4 regions of the Acidovorax sp. LjRoot117 genome follow, and region 2 is predicted to be linked to each of the others. Evidence: predicted binding sites of a transcription regulator. Region 2 holds the regulator's gene; each other region holds the start of a gene.
What was found. Region 2 encodes FNR, which switches genes on or off when oxygen is low (the NO sensors DNR and NnrR bind a similar motif). Its sites were predicted from a motif close to TTGATNNNNATCAA; they were not measured.
Positions count from the first base shown of each region.

Region 1: a site for FNR is predicted at 1,116-1,129, ahead of ACSQ3D_RS14215 (universal stress protein). Genes of this name have one in related genera too.
Region 3: a site for FNR is predicted at 1,921-1,934, ahead of ACSQ3D_RS15070 (hemerythrin domain-containing protein). Genes of this name have one in related genera too.
Region 4: a site for FNR is predicted at 1,556-1,569, ahead of cyoA (ubiquinol oxidase subunit II). Genes of this name have one in related genera too.

Region 1 covers NZ_CAXUPO020000004.1:211,082-214,675, reverse strand. The annotation lists gene ACSQ3D_RS14225 (LysR family transcriptional regulator) at 1-191, shown strand, start outside; gene ACSQ3D_RS14220 (metallophosphoesterase) at 224-1,069, shown strand; gene ACSQ3D_RS14215 (universal stress protein) at 1,186-1,608, shown strand; gene ACSQ3D_RS14210 (fasciclin domain-containing protein) at 1,775-2,230, shown strand; gene ACSQ3D_RS14205 (TetR/AcrR family transcriptional regulator) at 2,318-2,941, opposite strand; gene ACSQ3D_RS14200 (LysR family transcriptional regulator ArgP) at 3,055-3,594, opposite strand, start outside.
Region 2 covers NZ_CAXUPO020000002.1:140,958-144,551, reverse strand. The annotation lists gene hemN (oxygen-independent coproporphyrinogen III oxidase) at 1-942, opposite strand, end outside; gene fnr (fumarate/nitrate reduction transcriptional regulator Fnr) at 1,125-1,847, shown strand; gene ACSQ3D_RS06060 (hypothetical protein) at 1,948-2,238, opposite strand; gene ACSQ3D_RS06055 (FixH family protein) at 2,348-2,668, opposite strand; gene ccoG (cytochrome c oxidase accessory protein CcoG) at 2,709-3,594, opposite strand, start outside.
Region 3 covers NZ_CAXUPO020000004.1:400,935-404,528, forward strand. The annotation lists gene ACSQ3D_RS15055 (DUF1800 domain-containing protein) at 1-486, opposite strand, end outside; gene ACSQ3D_RS15060 (CsbD family protein) at 907-1,125, shown strand; gene ACSQ3D_RS15065 (hypothetical protein) at 1,200-1,781, shown strand; gene ACSQ3D_RS15070 (hemerythrin domain-containing protein) at 2,013-2,531, shown strand; gene ACSQ3D_RS15075 (GGDEF domain-containing protein) at 2,708-3,594, shown strand, end outside.
Region 4 covers NZ_CAXUPO020000005.1:128,197-131,790, forward strand. The annotation lists gene ACSQ3D_RS15760 (MFS transporter) at 75-1,415, opposite strand; gene cyoA (ubiquinol oxidase subunit II) at 1,666-2,730, shown strand; gene cyoB (cytochrome o ubiquinol oxidase subunit I) at 2,755-3,594, shown strand, end outside.

The sequences.
Region 1 (3,594 bases), on a different contig from region 2:
CCGTGCTGCCGCGCCACTTCGTTCCGGTGACGGGCATTGCCGATGCGCTGGTGCAGCGCACCCTGCCGCTGGACGTGCCGCCCGTGCACGTGGATGCGCTGTGGCGCCGCCGCAGCGCCCAGCAGACCGCCATGACGTGGCTGCTGCAGGCCCTGGCCCGGTCGGCCCGGCGGACCTTCCCCGAAGCCTGACCCTCAGCGCGAGGACGTAGACTGCCCGGTCCATGAAGATTCAACTGCTGTCCGACCTGCACCTGGAAGTCCACCCCCATTTCAAGCCCGAACCTGCGCCCGGTGCCGACGTGTTGGTGCTGGCCGGGGACGTGGGCTCCTACCAGACCGGCTCCCTGCTGGCCGACGACGACTTCGGCCTGGCGCGCTTTTCACCCTTGCCCCAGTACGCGGGCTGGCCCACGCCGGTGCTCTTCGTACCCGGCAACCACGAGTACGACGCGCAGGATTTCGACGAAGCCCACGCCCGCCTGCGCCGCACCTGCGAGGGGCTGGGCATTGTGTGGCTGGAGCGTGAAACGCTGCAGCTGCAGGGCGTGCGCTTTGTCGGCGCCACGCTCTGGTGCGACTTCGACGCCCTGGCCGACCATGAAGGCACGACCGACATCACCCGCCGCCTGAAGCACCGCGACAAGGCCTTCCGCGCCGCAAACTTCTACCTGCGCAAGACGGGCGGCACGCGCCAGGGCGAGCCCTTTCTGGCAGAGTCCATGCGCGAGGAAGCCCTGGCCAGCCAGGCCTGGCTCACGGCGGCACTGGCCACGCCCTTCGACGGCCCCACGGTCGTGGTCACGCACTTCGCGCCCAGCCTGAAAAGCGCCGACCCGCGCTACGGCCTGGTGCCCGGCACCGCAGGCTTTTGCAATGCGCTCGATGCCCTGCTGCCCCAGGCCCAGCTCTGGCTGCACGGGCACCTGCACGCCCCCAGCGACTACCTGGTGCGGGGCGTGCGCGACAACGGGCTGCCCTGGCAGTGCCGCGTGGTGGCCAACCCGCTGGGCTATGCCCGCAAGGGCGAGCAGGCTGCGTTCGAGCCGCATTTTTGCGTCACCGTATGATGGGCTTGACGGTGCCATGAGGCACCGCCAGCGCAGGAGAAAAAGCATGACCCAGGTCAAGACAACAGAAGTCCCCGCGCAGTAGTCTGACCCCATCCCTTTTTCTGGAGCACCTCATGAACATCCTGCTTGCTGTCGACGGCAGCGCGTACACCAAGAAAATGCTGGCCTACCTCGCCACCCACGAGGAACTGCTCAGCGGCAACCACCAGTACACCGTGCTCACCGTGCAGGCCCCGCTGCCCGCCCGCGCACGCTCCGCGCTGGGCAAGGACGTGGTGGACAACTACCACGCCGAAGAAGCCGAGAAAGTCCTCGCCCCCGTGTGCAAGTTCCTCGGCCGCCACGGTATCGAAGCCAAGCGCAGCGTCAAGGTCGGCGCGGTCGGCGAGTCCATCGCCAAGGTCGCGGACTCGGGCAAGTTCGACCTGCTGGTGATGGGCTCCCATGGCCACGGCGCGCTGGCCACGCTGGTCATGGGCTCGGTGACCACCCAGGTGCTGGCGCACAGCAAGGTGCCGGTGCTCCTGGTGCGCTGAGCTTCCGCGCCCAACGCAGCCCCGCCCTGGCGGGGCTTTTTTGTGTCCAAAATTTACCAATCGGTCATTGAATAACCAATTGGTTTACTTTGAGACCAATTGGTTATACAGTCGCGCCACGCCCATCTTGGCGTGTCATTTCCATCGAAACCGAGAGGAACGACCCATGAAGAAGACCTTGATCGCAATCGCCCTGACTGCTGGCGCCACCTTCAGCGCCATGGCGCAGGACATCGTTGATACCGCCGTGAAGGCCGGCAACTTCAAGACGCTGGTCGCAGCCGTGCAGGCAGCCGGGCTGGTGGACACCCTGAAGGGCCCGGGCCCGTTCACGGTGTTCGCGCCCACCGACGAAGCATTCGCCAAGATTCCCAAGGCCACCCTGGACGGCCTGCTGGCCGACAAGGCCGCATTGACCAAGGTGCTGACCTACCACGTCGTGCCCGGCAAGGTCATGGCCAAGGATGTGAAGGCCGGCAAGGTCAAGACCGTGCAGGGCCAGGAACTCACCGTGTCCACCAGCATGGGCGTGATGGTGGACCAGTCCAAGGTCATCGCGACCGACGTGCCGGCCAGCAACGGCGTGATCCACGCCATCGACACCGTGCTCATGCCCAAGTGACCACCCCGAGGTCTGGCCTGCCATCGGGGCCAGCCACGCAGCAAAAAGCCCGGCAAGCCGGGCTTTTTTTCGTCGATGCGGGGCGTCTCAGCGTGCCGCCAGCCCTTCGAAGCAGGTGCGCACCACCAGGTCGATGATCTCGGCGTCCGAATACTGGCCGCCTTCCTTGAGGAAGCTCACCACCGGGTCGCAGGCGCGGGCGTACAGCGTGTAGAGCACCACCAGCGGCGGCAGCGTGGGGTTGATCAGGCCCTGCGACTGGGCCACGGTGATCCACTCGCCGATCTGGTCGCTCACGGTGACCAGGCCGTCGAGGTAGTCCTTGTTGGCCATCAGCACCGCGCGCAGCGTGGAGTTGCGGCTGGGCAGCAGCGGCATTTCGTTGGTCAGCAGGCGCTCCAGCGACCAGCGCACCAGCGCCTGCAGCTTCTCCACCGGCGGCATCTCCTGCGGGAGGCTGGCCAGGTAGGCCTTCACCCGCCCCAGGATCTGCACCATGGCGGCGCTGCACAGCTCTTCCTTGCTGCAGAAATGCTTGTACAGGCTGGCCTTGGCGATGCCCACGGCGTTGGCCACGTCGTCCATGGTCATGGCGTCGAAAGCTTTTTCGCCGAGCAGCTGGCAGGTGGATCGCAGGATGGCTTCCTCGCGGGCCTGGTGCATCTGCTCCTTGAACGACGGTTTGGTGGGCTGCGTTTGCATGCCGTCCATTTTATACATTCCGGTAGAAAAATAAATGACCAAGTTGCAATGCAACTACGTCGTTCACGACATAACCGGCATCGCAAGGCCGGCAACCGGGCACCGCAGCCTCCCCTCCCCCGTCATGGCACCAGCGAATGCGCTGCGGCGGTGGTGAGCGCGGCGGTCAAGGCATCTAGCAATTCCGATTCCAGGTTCCAGCAGTGCCAGTACAGCTGGATGGGCAACGAGCGGCCCGGCGCCACGTTGACCAGGCTGCCGTCCGCGATGGCGGGGCGGGCGAGCAGTTCGGGGATCACCCCCACCGCCCAGCCCGCGGCGACGGCCCGCAACTGCGCCTCCGAGCCCGGCACGAACAGGTGGTTCAGGGCCACACGCTTCAAGCCAAAGGCCCGGGCGACGAACTCGGCGGCCATGTCGTCCTTGCGGTTGAAGGACAGGAACGAGACCTCGCGGAAGTTGTGGGGTGTGAGCCCCTGGGGCAGGTGCTGCTCGGCATAGCGGGTGGCCGCCACCGCCACATAGGGCATGGCGCCCAGCGGCACCATCTTGCAGCCGCGCAGCGCCTGCTTGAGCGTGGTCACGCAGCCCAGCACCTGGCCCGAGCGCAGCCACTCCTGCGTGAAGTCCTGGTCGTCCACGATGATTTCGAGCGGCAGGCG
Region 2 (3,594 bases):
CTGGAAGTTGCGGTGCAGCCGGCCCTGGCGCTTGGCCACGGCCAGCGCGTCGTCGGGCAGCGCAAAGTGGTCCATGCCCACGTACACGTAGCCTGCGGCCATGAAGGCATCGAGCGAGCGCGACAGCATCGACACCTTGGCCCCGCCCATGGGCAGCTCGGCCGGGACGATGCGGCGCTGCGGCTTGAAGCGCTCGGGCAGGTGCGCGTAGGCATACAGCGCAATGCGGTCGGGCCGCAGTTGCACCACCTGGGCCAGCGTGCGGTCGAACGACTCGGGCGTCTGGCGCGGCAGGCCGTAGATGAGGTCGACGTTGATCGACTCGAAGCCCAGCGCGCGCGCCGACTCCACCAGCGAGAACACCTGCTCCGCGGGCTGGATGCGGTGCACGGCCTTCTGCACCTCGGGGTCGAAGTCCTGCACGCCGAAGCTCAGCCGGTTGAAGCCCAGCTCGGCCAGCACCGCCAGGCGACTGGCATCCACCGTGCGCGGGTCCACCTCGATCGAGTACTCGCCGCCCGGCGCGAGCGTGAAGCTGCGCTTGAGCATGGCCATGAGCTCGCGCAGCCCGTCGTCGGACAGGAACGTGGGCGAACCCCCGCCCAGGTGCAGCTGGCTCACCACCTGCCCGGTACCGCAGTGGGCGGTGTGCAGGTCGATCTCGCGGCTCAGGTAGCGCAGGTAGACATCGGCGCGGTCATGGTGCTTGGTGATGATCTTGTTGCACGCACAGTAGTAGCACAGCGATTCGCAAAACGGAATGTGCACGTACAGGGACAGCGGCAGCGCCTTGGCCCCGGTGCCCGCGCGGCGCTGCTCCAGCGCAAGCACGTAGTCGTCCTGCCCGAAGGCCTCGACGAAGCGGTCGGCCGTGGGGTAGGAGGTATAGCGGGGCCCTGGCACATCGAAGCGGCGCAGCAGCTCGGGCGAAACAGCAGTCATTGGAAGCATCCTTGCGTACGTTGCCACTGTGCCGTAAGCTGTTCCTCGCGTCCTTGATCTACGTCAAGTGATGTCACCAGCCGACCAGCGACAATTTGATGCATGTCAGTCGCCCACCCCCGGTCCGCAGCGAAGCCTCGCCACCACGGGGTGCAACGCCCGAACCCCAACCAGCTGTACCTATGAACCCGCTCACCATGAAAGTCGCCTGCTCCAACTGCAATCTGCGGGAGCTGTGCATGCCTGTCGGCCTGAGCGATGAGCAGTTGCAGCGCATCGACGAGGTCGTGGCCACCCGCCGCAAGGTCAAGCGCGGCACCACGCTGTTCCGCAACGGCGAGACCTTCACCTCGCTGTATGCCATCCGCACCGGCTTCTTCAAGACCTGCGTGGCGACCGAAGACGGCCGCGACCAGGTCACCGGTTTCCAGATGGCCGGGGAGATCATCGGCCTCGACGGCATCGTGAACGACCAGCACACCTGCGATGCCGTGGCGCTGGAAGACGCCGAAGTCTGCGTGATGCCATTCGACCGCATCGAAGAACTCTCGCGCGAGGTCACGGCGCTGCAGCACCACGTGCACAAGATCATGAGCCGCGAGATCGTGCGCGAGCATGGCGTGATGCTGCTGTTGGGCAGCATGCGCGCCGAAGAGCGGCTGGCCGCATTCCTGCTGAACCTGGTGCAGCGCCTGCACGCACGGGGCTTCTCGCAGTCCGAGCTGGTGCTACGGATGACGCGCGAAGAGATCGGCAGCTACCTGGGCCTCAAGCTCGAGACCGTGAGCCGCACGTTCTCCAAGTTCGTCGAAGAAGGCATCGTCGAGGTCAAGCAGCGCCATGTGCGCATCCTCGATACCGACGCACTCAAGCGCATCGTGAACAGCCAGCAAGCCTGCCACTGAGCACCACCACAGGCCAGGACTTCGGCGCCGGCTTCGAGCCGGCGCTGTCGTTTTCAAAACGCCGTTTTCACCACACGCTGGCTCGGCACACCTCGGCACATCAGGAGCACGATGTCTTGCGGCAATCGTCAGGGCGCTCCCCCGGCGGCACGGGGCAGCGGTTCAGCTCGAACGGCGACATCGCCAGCAGCGTGGTCAGCGCGCTCGATGCCATCGTGACGGCCCAGAACGCGAAGAACGCGAGGGTATAGACCCCCTCGCGCGACAGTGCCAGGGGCTGGCCGAACCAGTGCAGGTCGTGCGGATCGACCAGGGCAAAGACCAGCATCTCCATCACGCCGGCCATCAAAAAGGCGGGCCAGGCAATCCACATCAGGCGTTGCGTCCACATACTTGCAGTCTCCTTCGCGGGGCGAGCGGGCACGGCGGTACCGCAGGGGCCGCCGGTGCTCGCCGGTGTTGTTGTTGTCGTCGTCGCAGCCGGTCAGCCGGTGGGCGACTCAACGCGGCTGGTCCTGCACCGGCGTGGCGGCGTGGTTGCGGCCCTTGACCGCGGGCGCCAGGCTCTTGGATGGGTTTTCCAGCGTCTTGTTGATCTCGATACCCTGGCGGTAGTAGTCCTCCGCCACCACCGGGTCGGGGCGCGAGATGGCCAGCCACAGCGTGACGAAGCCGGCCACGATCACGATGGCGGGCCCGGCGATGACCAGCCAGACGTGGCCGAACTTCCACCACGGGGCGGCGGCGGGCGCGGCGCCCGGACCTGTGGAACTGGCAGAGATGGCTGGGCCGTTGCGGCCGATGGCGGGATTCGATGGCATGTCAGTACTCCTTGCAAATCTTCTCGGGCGGTGCAGCGCCTCAGCGCGGCACCAGGAAAACGGATTTCTCGGTCACATGGGCGGCTCGGTCCACCGCCTGCACGTCAAACTGCACCGCGTGCGAGCCCGGCGCGGCCGATCCGTACGGAATCTGCAGCCGCACCGCCACCCAGCGGGATTCCGCGGCACCGATGTCCACCTCGGCCTCCGAGGCCACTTCGAGCGCGGTCAGCCCGCGGGCGGCGATGCGGTAGCGCTGCGGCCCCTCGGTCGCATTCATGATCTGCAGGCGGTAGATGTTCTCGAGCTTGCCCCCGGCCACGATGCGTGACAAGGCCGCACGGTCGCGCACCACATCCACCTTCAGCGGTGTGCGCGTGACCAGGCTGGCCAGCATGGCAAGACACAGCGCTGCCAGGATCGCGGTGTAGATCAGCACGCGCGGGCGCAGCACCCGGCGCAGCATCTGCGACTGGCTCCACCGGTTCGCCACGCCGTTCTGCGTGGAATAGCGGATGAGCCCGCGCGGGTACTGCATCTTGTCCATCACGGTGTTGCAGGCGTCCACGCACAGCCCGCAGCCGATGCACTCGTACTGCAGCCCGTTGCGGATGTCGATGCCCACGGGGCAGACCTGCACGCACAGCGAGCAGTCGATGCAGTCGCCCAGGCCCTGGGCCTTGTAGTCGATGTCCTTCTTGCGCGGGCCGCGCTGCTCGCCCCGCTCGGGGTCGTAGCTCACCACCAGCGTGTCCTTGTCGAACATCGCGCTCTGAAAGCGCGCATAGGGGCACATGTACTTGCAGACCTGCTCGCGCATGTAGCCCGCGTTGCCGTAGGTGGCAACGCCGTAGAACAGCACCCAGAACATCTGCCACCCGCCCGAGAAAGCCAGCAGCTCGCTGCCCAGCGTGCGGATGGGCACG
Region 3 (3,594 bases), on a different contig from region 2:
CTGGCCGAACTGGTCGTTGACCCACGCGTCGTAGCTGCTGGCCCGCAGGCTGGCGATGTCGGTGGTGGAGGCGGAGAACTGCGCCTGCAGCAGAAAGCGCGCGGCCTCCTGGTCGGTGCGTGCCGTGGGGTAGGCCGAGGTGGCCGGCGCGGGCGGTGGGGGCGACGATGGCGTGGGCGCCGGTGTGGGCGCAGGCGCAGAGCCGGGCGCGGGTGTGGGAGCGGGTGCTGGCGCGGGACCGGTGGGCGCAGGTGCCGGGGGGGCGCCGGGCGCGGGCGTGGCCGGGGGGGCCGCGTTCTCGTTGGCGGCATCGCCACCGCCGCCGCAGGCCGCCAGTGCGACGCTGGCCATCAGTGCGGCGAGTGTGGCGTCCCGGGGCAGGGGCGCGGCCGGGCGTGGGGCGGGTGCGGCTATGGCAGCGCTGTGGGATTCCCGTGCAACCTCGGCGTCCGCTGCGGCGTGAGGCGCTTCTTTCATCTGTGTCATGGTGTTGTGCTGGTTGTTTTTCGCGAAGCACCTTCCCATGGAGCACACGCAGCACGCCTGAATCGGTGAAATGCTGCACGTCTGCTGAGGATGCCACGGCCCTGTAGCCAAGTGTATGGATTTGCAACTGGGAGCCTCCAGCGCTAAATCGTTATCAGTGACTACAAACAGTCACCAAATGAAACTGTTTCCACAGGGGCTCCGGTTTCGACTAGGTCCCAGCGTCGAGTCCCACACGCCCATCGTGCTGCGTGGCCCCTTGTCCGGCATGGCTGTAGTCCACCAGCCGACGCCGGCTTCCCCCCAATGCCTACGCGCCGCGGAGCGCCATGTTTTTACAGTGACTCCATCGCTGCAAGGCACCGTGAACCGCCATATCGGCGGAAGGCCACGGCGAATCAACCCTCTAGGAGGAAGACCATGAACGAAGACACCATCAAGGGCAACTGGAAGCAATTCAAGGGAAAGATGGTTGAGCAGTGGGGCAAGCTCACCAACGACGATTTCGATGTCATCGATGGCAAGCGCGAACAGTTCCTGGGCAAGGTCCAAGAGCGCCAGGGCATCGCCCGCGACGAGGCTGAAAAGCAGCTCAAGGACTGGCAGTCGCGCCACCCCGATTTCCGCTTCAACGACTGAAGCACCGGCTCTGCCGACCCTGATTCCCCTGACCCATACCAAATCACAGCAACGCTGATCGAGGAGAAAAACCCATGAAATTCGCACGTACCCTGATTGCCTCTGTCGCCGCTGGCCTGCTGGCCACTTCCGCCTTCGCGCTGACAGATGCCGAATACAAGACCGGCAAGGAACGCATCTCTGCCGACTACAAGGCCGCCAAGGCCCAATGCGACACGCTGAAGGCCAACGCCAAGGACATCTGCGTGAAGGAAGCCAAGGGCGCGGAAGACGTTGCCAAGGCTGAGCTCGACGCGCAGCACAAGCCCAGCCCCAAGGCCACCCGCAAAGTGGCTGAAGCACGCGGTGACGCTGCCTACAACGTCGCCAAGGAAAAGTGCGATGACCTGAAGGGCAACGAGAAGGATGTGTGCGTGAAGGATGCCAAGGCAGCCCACGTGAAGGCCAAGGAAGACGCCAAGGTTGCCGAAACCCAGGCCAAGCCTGCCGACAGCGCAGCTGAAAAGGGCGCAGCCGTGGCCGAAGCCAAGAAGGACGCCAACGCCGAGAAGAACGAAGCCAACTACAAGGCTGCCAAGGAGCGCTGCGATGCGCTGTCGGGCGACGCCAAGTCCAAGTGCGTGGACGACATGAAGCGCATGTACGGCAAGAGCTGATCATGCAGCCTGATCACGCAGCCCTGCGCTGCTGATCCTGTGACCATTGCGCCCATGGCCTGATGGTTGCCCAAGACAAATGCCCCGCCTCCGCGGGGCATATGTCTTGGGCGCAGCGCATGGGGTCGCTGCGTTGCATCTGACCTGCATCAACATGCGGCGGGCCCCGTGAAACTAAGCTCGTTCCCTTGTCTTTCACACAGTGCGCGCGGCGCAGCAAGGGAACACTCCATGGCTCAACTCGAATGGTCGGACGCGCTCGTCCTGGACCTCGACCTGATGGACGACACGCACCGGGAATTCGTCGACCTGCTGGCCGTGGTCGACCACGCCGACGATGCGCAGTTGCTCCCTGCCTGGGAGCGGCTCGTGGAGCACACCGAGCAGCACTTTGGCCAGGAAGACGCCTGGATGGCATCGACACGGTTTGCCTCGGGCAACTGCCACAGCATGCAGCACCGCGTGGTGCTGCAGGTGATGCGCGAAGGCGCAGCGCTCGCGCGGCAGGGCGACGAGAAGGTGCTGCGCGTGATGGCGAGCGAGCTGGCATTGTGGTTCCCGCAGCATGCCCAGAGCATGGACGCGGCGCTGGCCCTGCACCTGCGCCGGGTGGGGCTCGACCCTGCCACGGGCGTGGTCCATGCACCGCAGGCCTTGCCAGGTGAACTCATCCACGGCTGTGGCGGCGCCACCTGTTCGGACGCCTCCAGCCTGGGCGCAGTGCAGTCGGTGCAGGCCGCGTTGGCCTGACACCTGCGGCGACGTGGGGCTTGGCAGCGCTGTGCGGTGCTGTGCTGCGTGGCGGCCACGGTAGCGACGGCGTCATCCATGAAGGTGCGCACCCAGGCCGCCCCGCGGGTTCTTGCGCTGGGTCGCGCCGGCGGCGTATGGCATGCTGGCGGGGTGTTGTGCCACCGCCCCCTGCCATGGACACCCTCGCCTTCCCGGACCCCCTCATCGACGACGTGCAGCGTCTGCTGGCCCTGCAGCGCTACGCCATCCTGGATACGCCCATGGAGCCGGCCTACGATGAGCTGGCCGACATGGCGGGCCATGTCTGCGCCGCCCCGGTCGCGCTGGTGAGCTTCCTGGACCGCGAGCGCCAGTGGTTCAAGGCCGCGGTGGGCCTGGAAGTGCGCGAGACACCGCTGGACCAGTCCATCTGCCGCTACGCCGCACGCCAGACCGGCGTGTTCGTCGTGCCCGACCTGGCGCAGGATGCGCGCTTCGCGCACTTCGACATCGTGACGCAGGAGCCCCCCATGCGGTTCTATGCGGGCGCGCCCCTGGTCACCGCCGACGGCTATGTGCTGGGCACGGTGTGTGTGCTGGACTACGTGCCCCGCCTGCTGGCGCCGCGACTGCAGGAGCTGCTGCTGGCCATCGCGCGCCAGGTGATCCGGCTGCTGGAGCTCAAGCGCGCCAACGAGCGCCAGGGCCACATGCTGGTGGAGCTGGAAGAAGCCCGCCGCCAGATGGCCGTGCTCGCCCACACCGACGTGCTCACCGGGCTGGCCAACCGCCGCTCGTTCACCGACCGGCTGCGCCAGGAGCTGGCCCTGCTGCAGCGGGGTGGCGAGCCCGCCTGCCTGCTGATGCTGGATGTGGACCACTTCAAGCGCGTGAACGATGTGCATGGCCACCATGCCGGCGACATGGCACTGCAGCACGTGGCCACGCTGTGCCGCGAAGTCTTCCGCGCTGCCGACGTGGTGAGCCGCTGGGGCGGCGAGGAGTTTCTGGCGCTGCTGCCGGCCACGCAGGTGGAGCAGGCCCAGGCCGTGGCCCAGCGCCTGCACGCTGCGCTGGCGGC
Region 4 (3,594 bases), on a different contig from region 2:
CAGGCAGCCACCGGGTTTTTGTTGTGCATCAGGTGGGCTGAGCGCAGGTCGCGCACCACCTGCCCACAGGTCGCCTACCGATCCCGCCGCTCCATCCGGCGGTTCAGGTTCAGCGCCCCCAGCGTGCAGGCCACACCCGAGAGCAGGTACACCGTCAGGGCCAACAGCCCGAACTGCGACGACAGGTACAAGGCAACCAGAGGCGCGAACGCGGCGCCGATGATCCAGGCCAGGTCGGCCGACAGCGCAGCGCCCGTGTAGCGGTACTGCGGCGAGAAGTTGGCCGTGACCGTGCCCGAAGCCTGGCCGTACGACAGGCCCAGCAGCACAAAGCCCAGCAGCAGGAACATGGTGCTGCCCACTTCGCCCGAGTTGAGCAGCACGGGCGCCATGAAGCTGAACACACCGATCAGCACCGCCATGCCGCCCAGCAGCTTGCGGCGGCCCAGGTGGTCCGACAGCCAGCCCGACACCATGATGGCGCCAGCGGCCAGGAAGGCCCCGACGATCTGCACACCCAGGATCTGCGTCACCGGCTGGTCCGAGTACAGCGTGATCCACGACAGGGGAAACACGGTGACCAAGTGGAACAGCGCAAAGCTGGCCAGCGCCGCAAACGCACCCAGCAGCACGTTGCTGCCCTCGTCGCGCATCACGCGGCTCACGGGCACGGGCTGCAATTCACGCTCTTGCAGCAGCTCGGCGTAAGACTGGCCCACCACCAGGCGCAGGCGGGCGAACAGCGCCACCACGTTGATGGCAAACGCCACGAAGAACGGATAGCGCCAGCCCCAGGCCAGGAATTCCTGCACCGAGAGGTTGCTGTACAGGTAAGTGAACAGGCCGGCCGCCAGCACGAACCCGAGCGGTGCGCCCAGTTGGCCGATCATGGCGTACCAGCCGCGGCGGTCCTTGGGGGCCGACATCGCCAGCAGCGACGGCAGGCCGTCCCACGAACCGCCCAGCGCCAAGCCCTGGCCGATGCGCAGGATCAGCAGAGCGACGATGGCCACCACGCCGGCATCCTTGTAACCCGGCAAGAAGGCCATGCCGACCGTGCACACACCCAGCAGGAAGAGCGCAATGGTCAGCTTGGTGCCACGCCCCCAGCGACGCTGGATGGCCATCGAGATGGCGGTGCCGATCGGGCGGACCACGAAGGCCACCGCCAGCAGCGCAAACGCCATCAGGGTGCCGTCCAGGCGCGACAGGAATGGGAACAGGAACGACGGGAAGACGAGAACGCAGGCGATCCCGAAAACGAAGAAGTCGAAATACTCGGACGAGCGTCCGATGATCACGCCCACAGCGATTTCGCTGGGGGTGACGTCCTCATGCGTATCAGCCCGCGAGAGAGAGGCGGCGCTTTCTTCAAAGCCGGCCGCAGGGAAAGTGGCAGTGGCGGGGCTGCTCATGAACAGGGCTCCTTCGTTGTGTGAATAAGACAGCCTTGTTCTACACCCAAGTTCGGCTGCCGACAAGTGCGGTTTCACTATGACGGATGCAGGACAAAGCCGTAACCATGTGCTTTTGCACCAGTTTGGGGCAAAATTTTTTGACCTTGGACAAAATGTCCAATGTACAAAAAAGCTAGAGCTATTACATTCGACGGCACTCCGTTATCCGCGTTTACCCTTAAACAAACGCCCCGATTGCGCTCATCCCATGCCCAAAATCCCTCTGACCCGCGTGCCTGTCTGGCTCGCCGCGCTGGCTGCCGTGGGCAGCCTGGCCGGCTGCAGCAAGGCGGTCGTCCTCAACCCTGCCGGTGACATTGCCGCGCAGCAAGGCCACATGGTCATCCAGGCCACGCTGCTGATGCTGATCATCATCGTGCCGGTCATTGCGCTGACCCTGTGGTTCGCCTGGAAGTACCGGCACAACAATGCCGCCAACACCGAAGACGACTACGACCCCGACTGGCACCATTCCACCACGCTGGAGCTGGTCATCTGGACGGTGCCGCTGATCATCATCATCGCCCTGGGTGCGCTGACCTGGATCGGCACGCACAAGCTCGACCCCTACCGTCCGCTGGACCGCATCTCGTCGTCCAAGCCGCTTGATGCGCAATCGACGCCGCTGGAGGTGCAGGTGGTGGCCATGGACTGGAAGTGGCTGTTCTTCTACCCTGAACTGGGCATTGCCACGGTGAACGAACTGGCAGCGCCGGTGGACCGCCCCATCCTCTTCAAGCTCACCGCCACGTCCACGATGAACGCGTTCTACGTGCCTGATCTGGCGGGCATGATCTACGCGATGCCCGGCATGCAGACCGAGCTGAACGCCGTGATCAACCAGCCCGGCGTGTACAAGGGCATGTCCTCGCACTACAGCGGTTCGGGCTTCTCGGGCATGACGTTCAAGTTCCATGGCCTGAGCCAGGGCGACTTCGACCAGTGGGTTGCCAAGAACAAGTCCGAAGGCAAGCCGCTCACGCGCCAGACCTACCTGGACCTGGTCAAGCCCAGCGAGCGCGACCCCGTGCAGCGCTTCGCCAGCGTGGAAGACGGCCTGTACGACAAGGTGCTGAACCGCTGCGTCGAGGACGGCAAGATGTGCATGCACCACATGATGTCCATCGACGAGCGCGGTGGCGAGGCCTTCATGAAGGCCCAGGGCCTGAACCTGCCCCAGGAAGTCTGCACCGTGGGCAACGCCGCCCAGGTGGTGGCCGCCCTCGAAGCGCGCCACGCCGCGGTCTACGACCGCACCCTCTCCCGCCAATGATCCGCGCATAAGAGACCGACGAACATGTCCACCTCACCCGTTGTAACCGAACCGCACTGGGCCCTGGGCCGAATCACCTGGGACTCCGTGCCCATGGCGCACGAGCCCATCGTGCTGTGGACCTTCATCGCCACCATGCTGGGCGGCCTGGCCGTGATGGCCGGCATCACCAAATTCCGGCTCTGGGGCCCGCTCTGGCGCGACTGGATCTGCAGCATCGACCACAAGCGCATCGGCATCATGTACATGATCCTGGGCCTTGTGATGCTGCTGCGCGGCTTTGCCGACGCCGTGATGATGCGCCTGCAGCAGGCCATGGCCTTCGGCGACAACCTGGGCTACCTGCCACCGCACCACTACGACCAGATCTTCACGGCCCACGGCGTGATCATGATCTTCTTCGTGGCGATGCCGCTGGTCACGGGCCTGATGAACTACCTAGTGCCGCTGCAGATCGGCGCGCGCGACGTGTCGTTCCCGTTCCTGAACAACTTCAGCTTCTGGATGACCACGGCCGGTGCCGTGCTGGTCATGGTGTCGCTGTTCCTGGGCGAGTTCTCCACCGCCGGCTGGCTGGCGCTGTCCAACCTGGGGGCGCAGAACCCGGGGGTGGGGCTGGACTACTACATCTGGGCGCTGCAGATCGCGGGGGTGGGCACGACGCTGTCGGGCATCAACTTGATCGTCACCATCATCAAGATGCGCGCCCCCGGCATGAACCTGATGCGCATGCCCGTCTTCACCTGGACGGCCCTGTGCACCAACGCGCTGATCGTGGCGTCGTTCCCCGTGCTGACGGCAGCCCTGGTGCTGATGTCGCTCGACCGCTATGCGGGCACCAACTTCTTCACGAACGACCTGGGC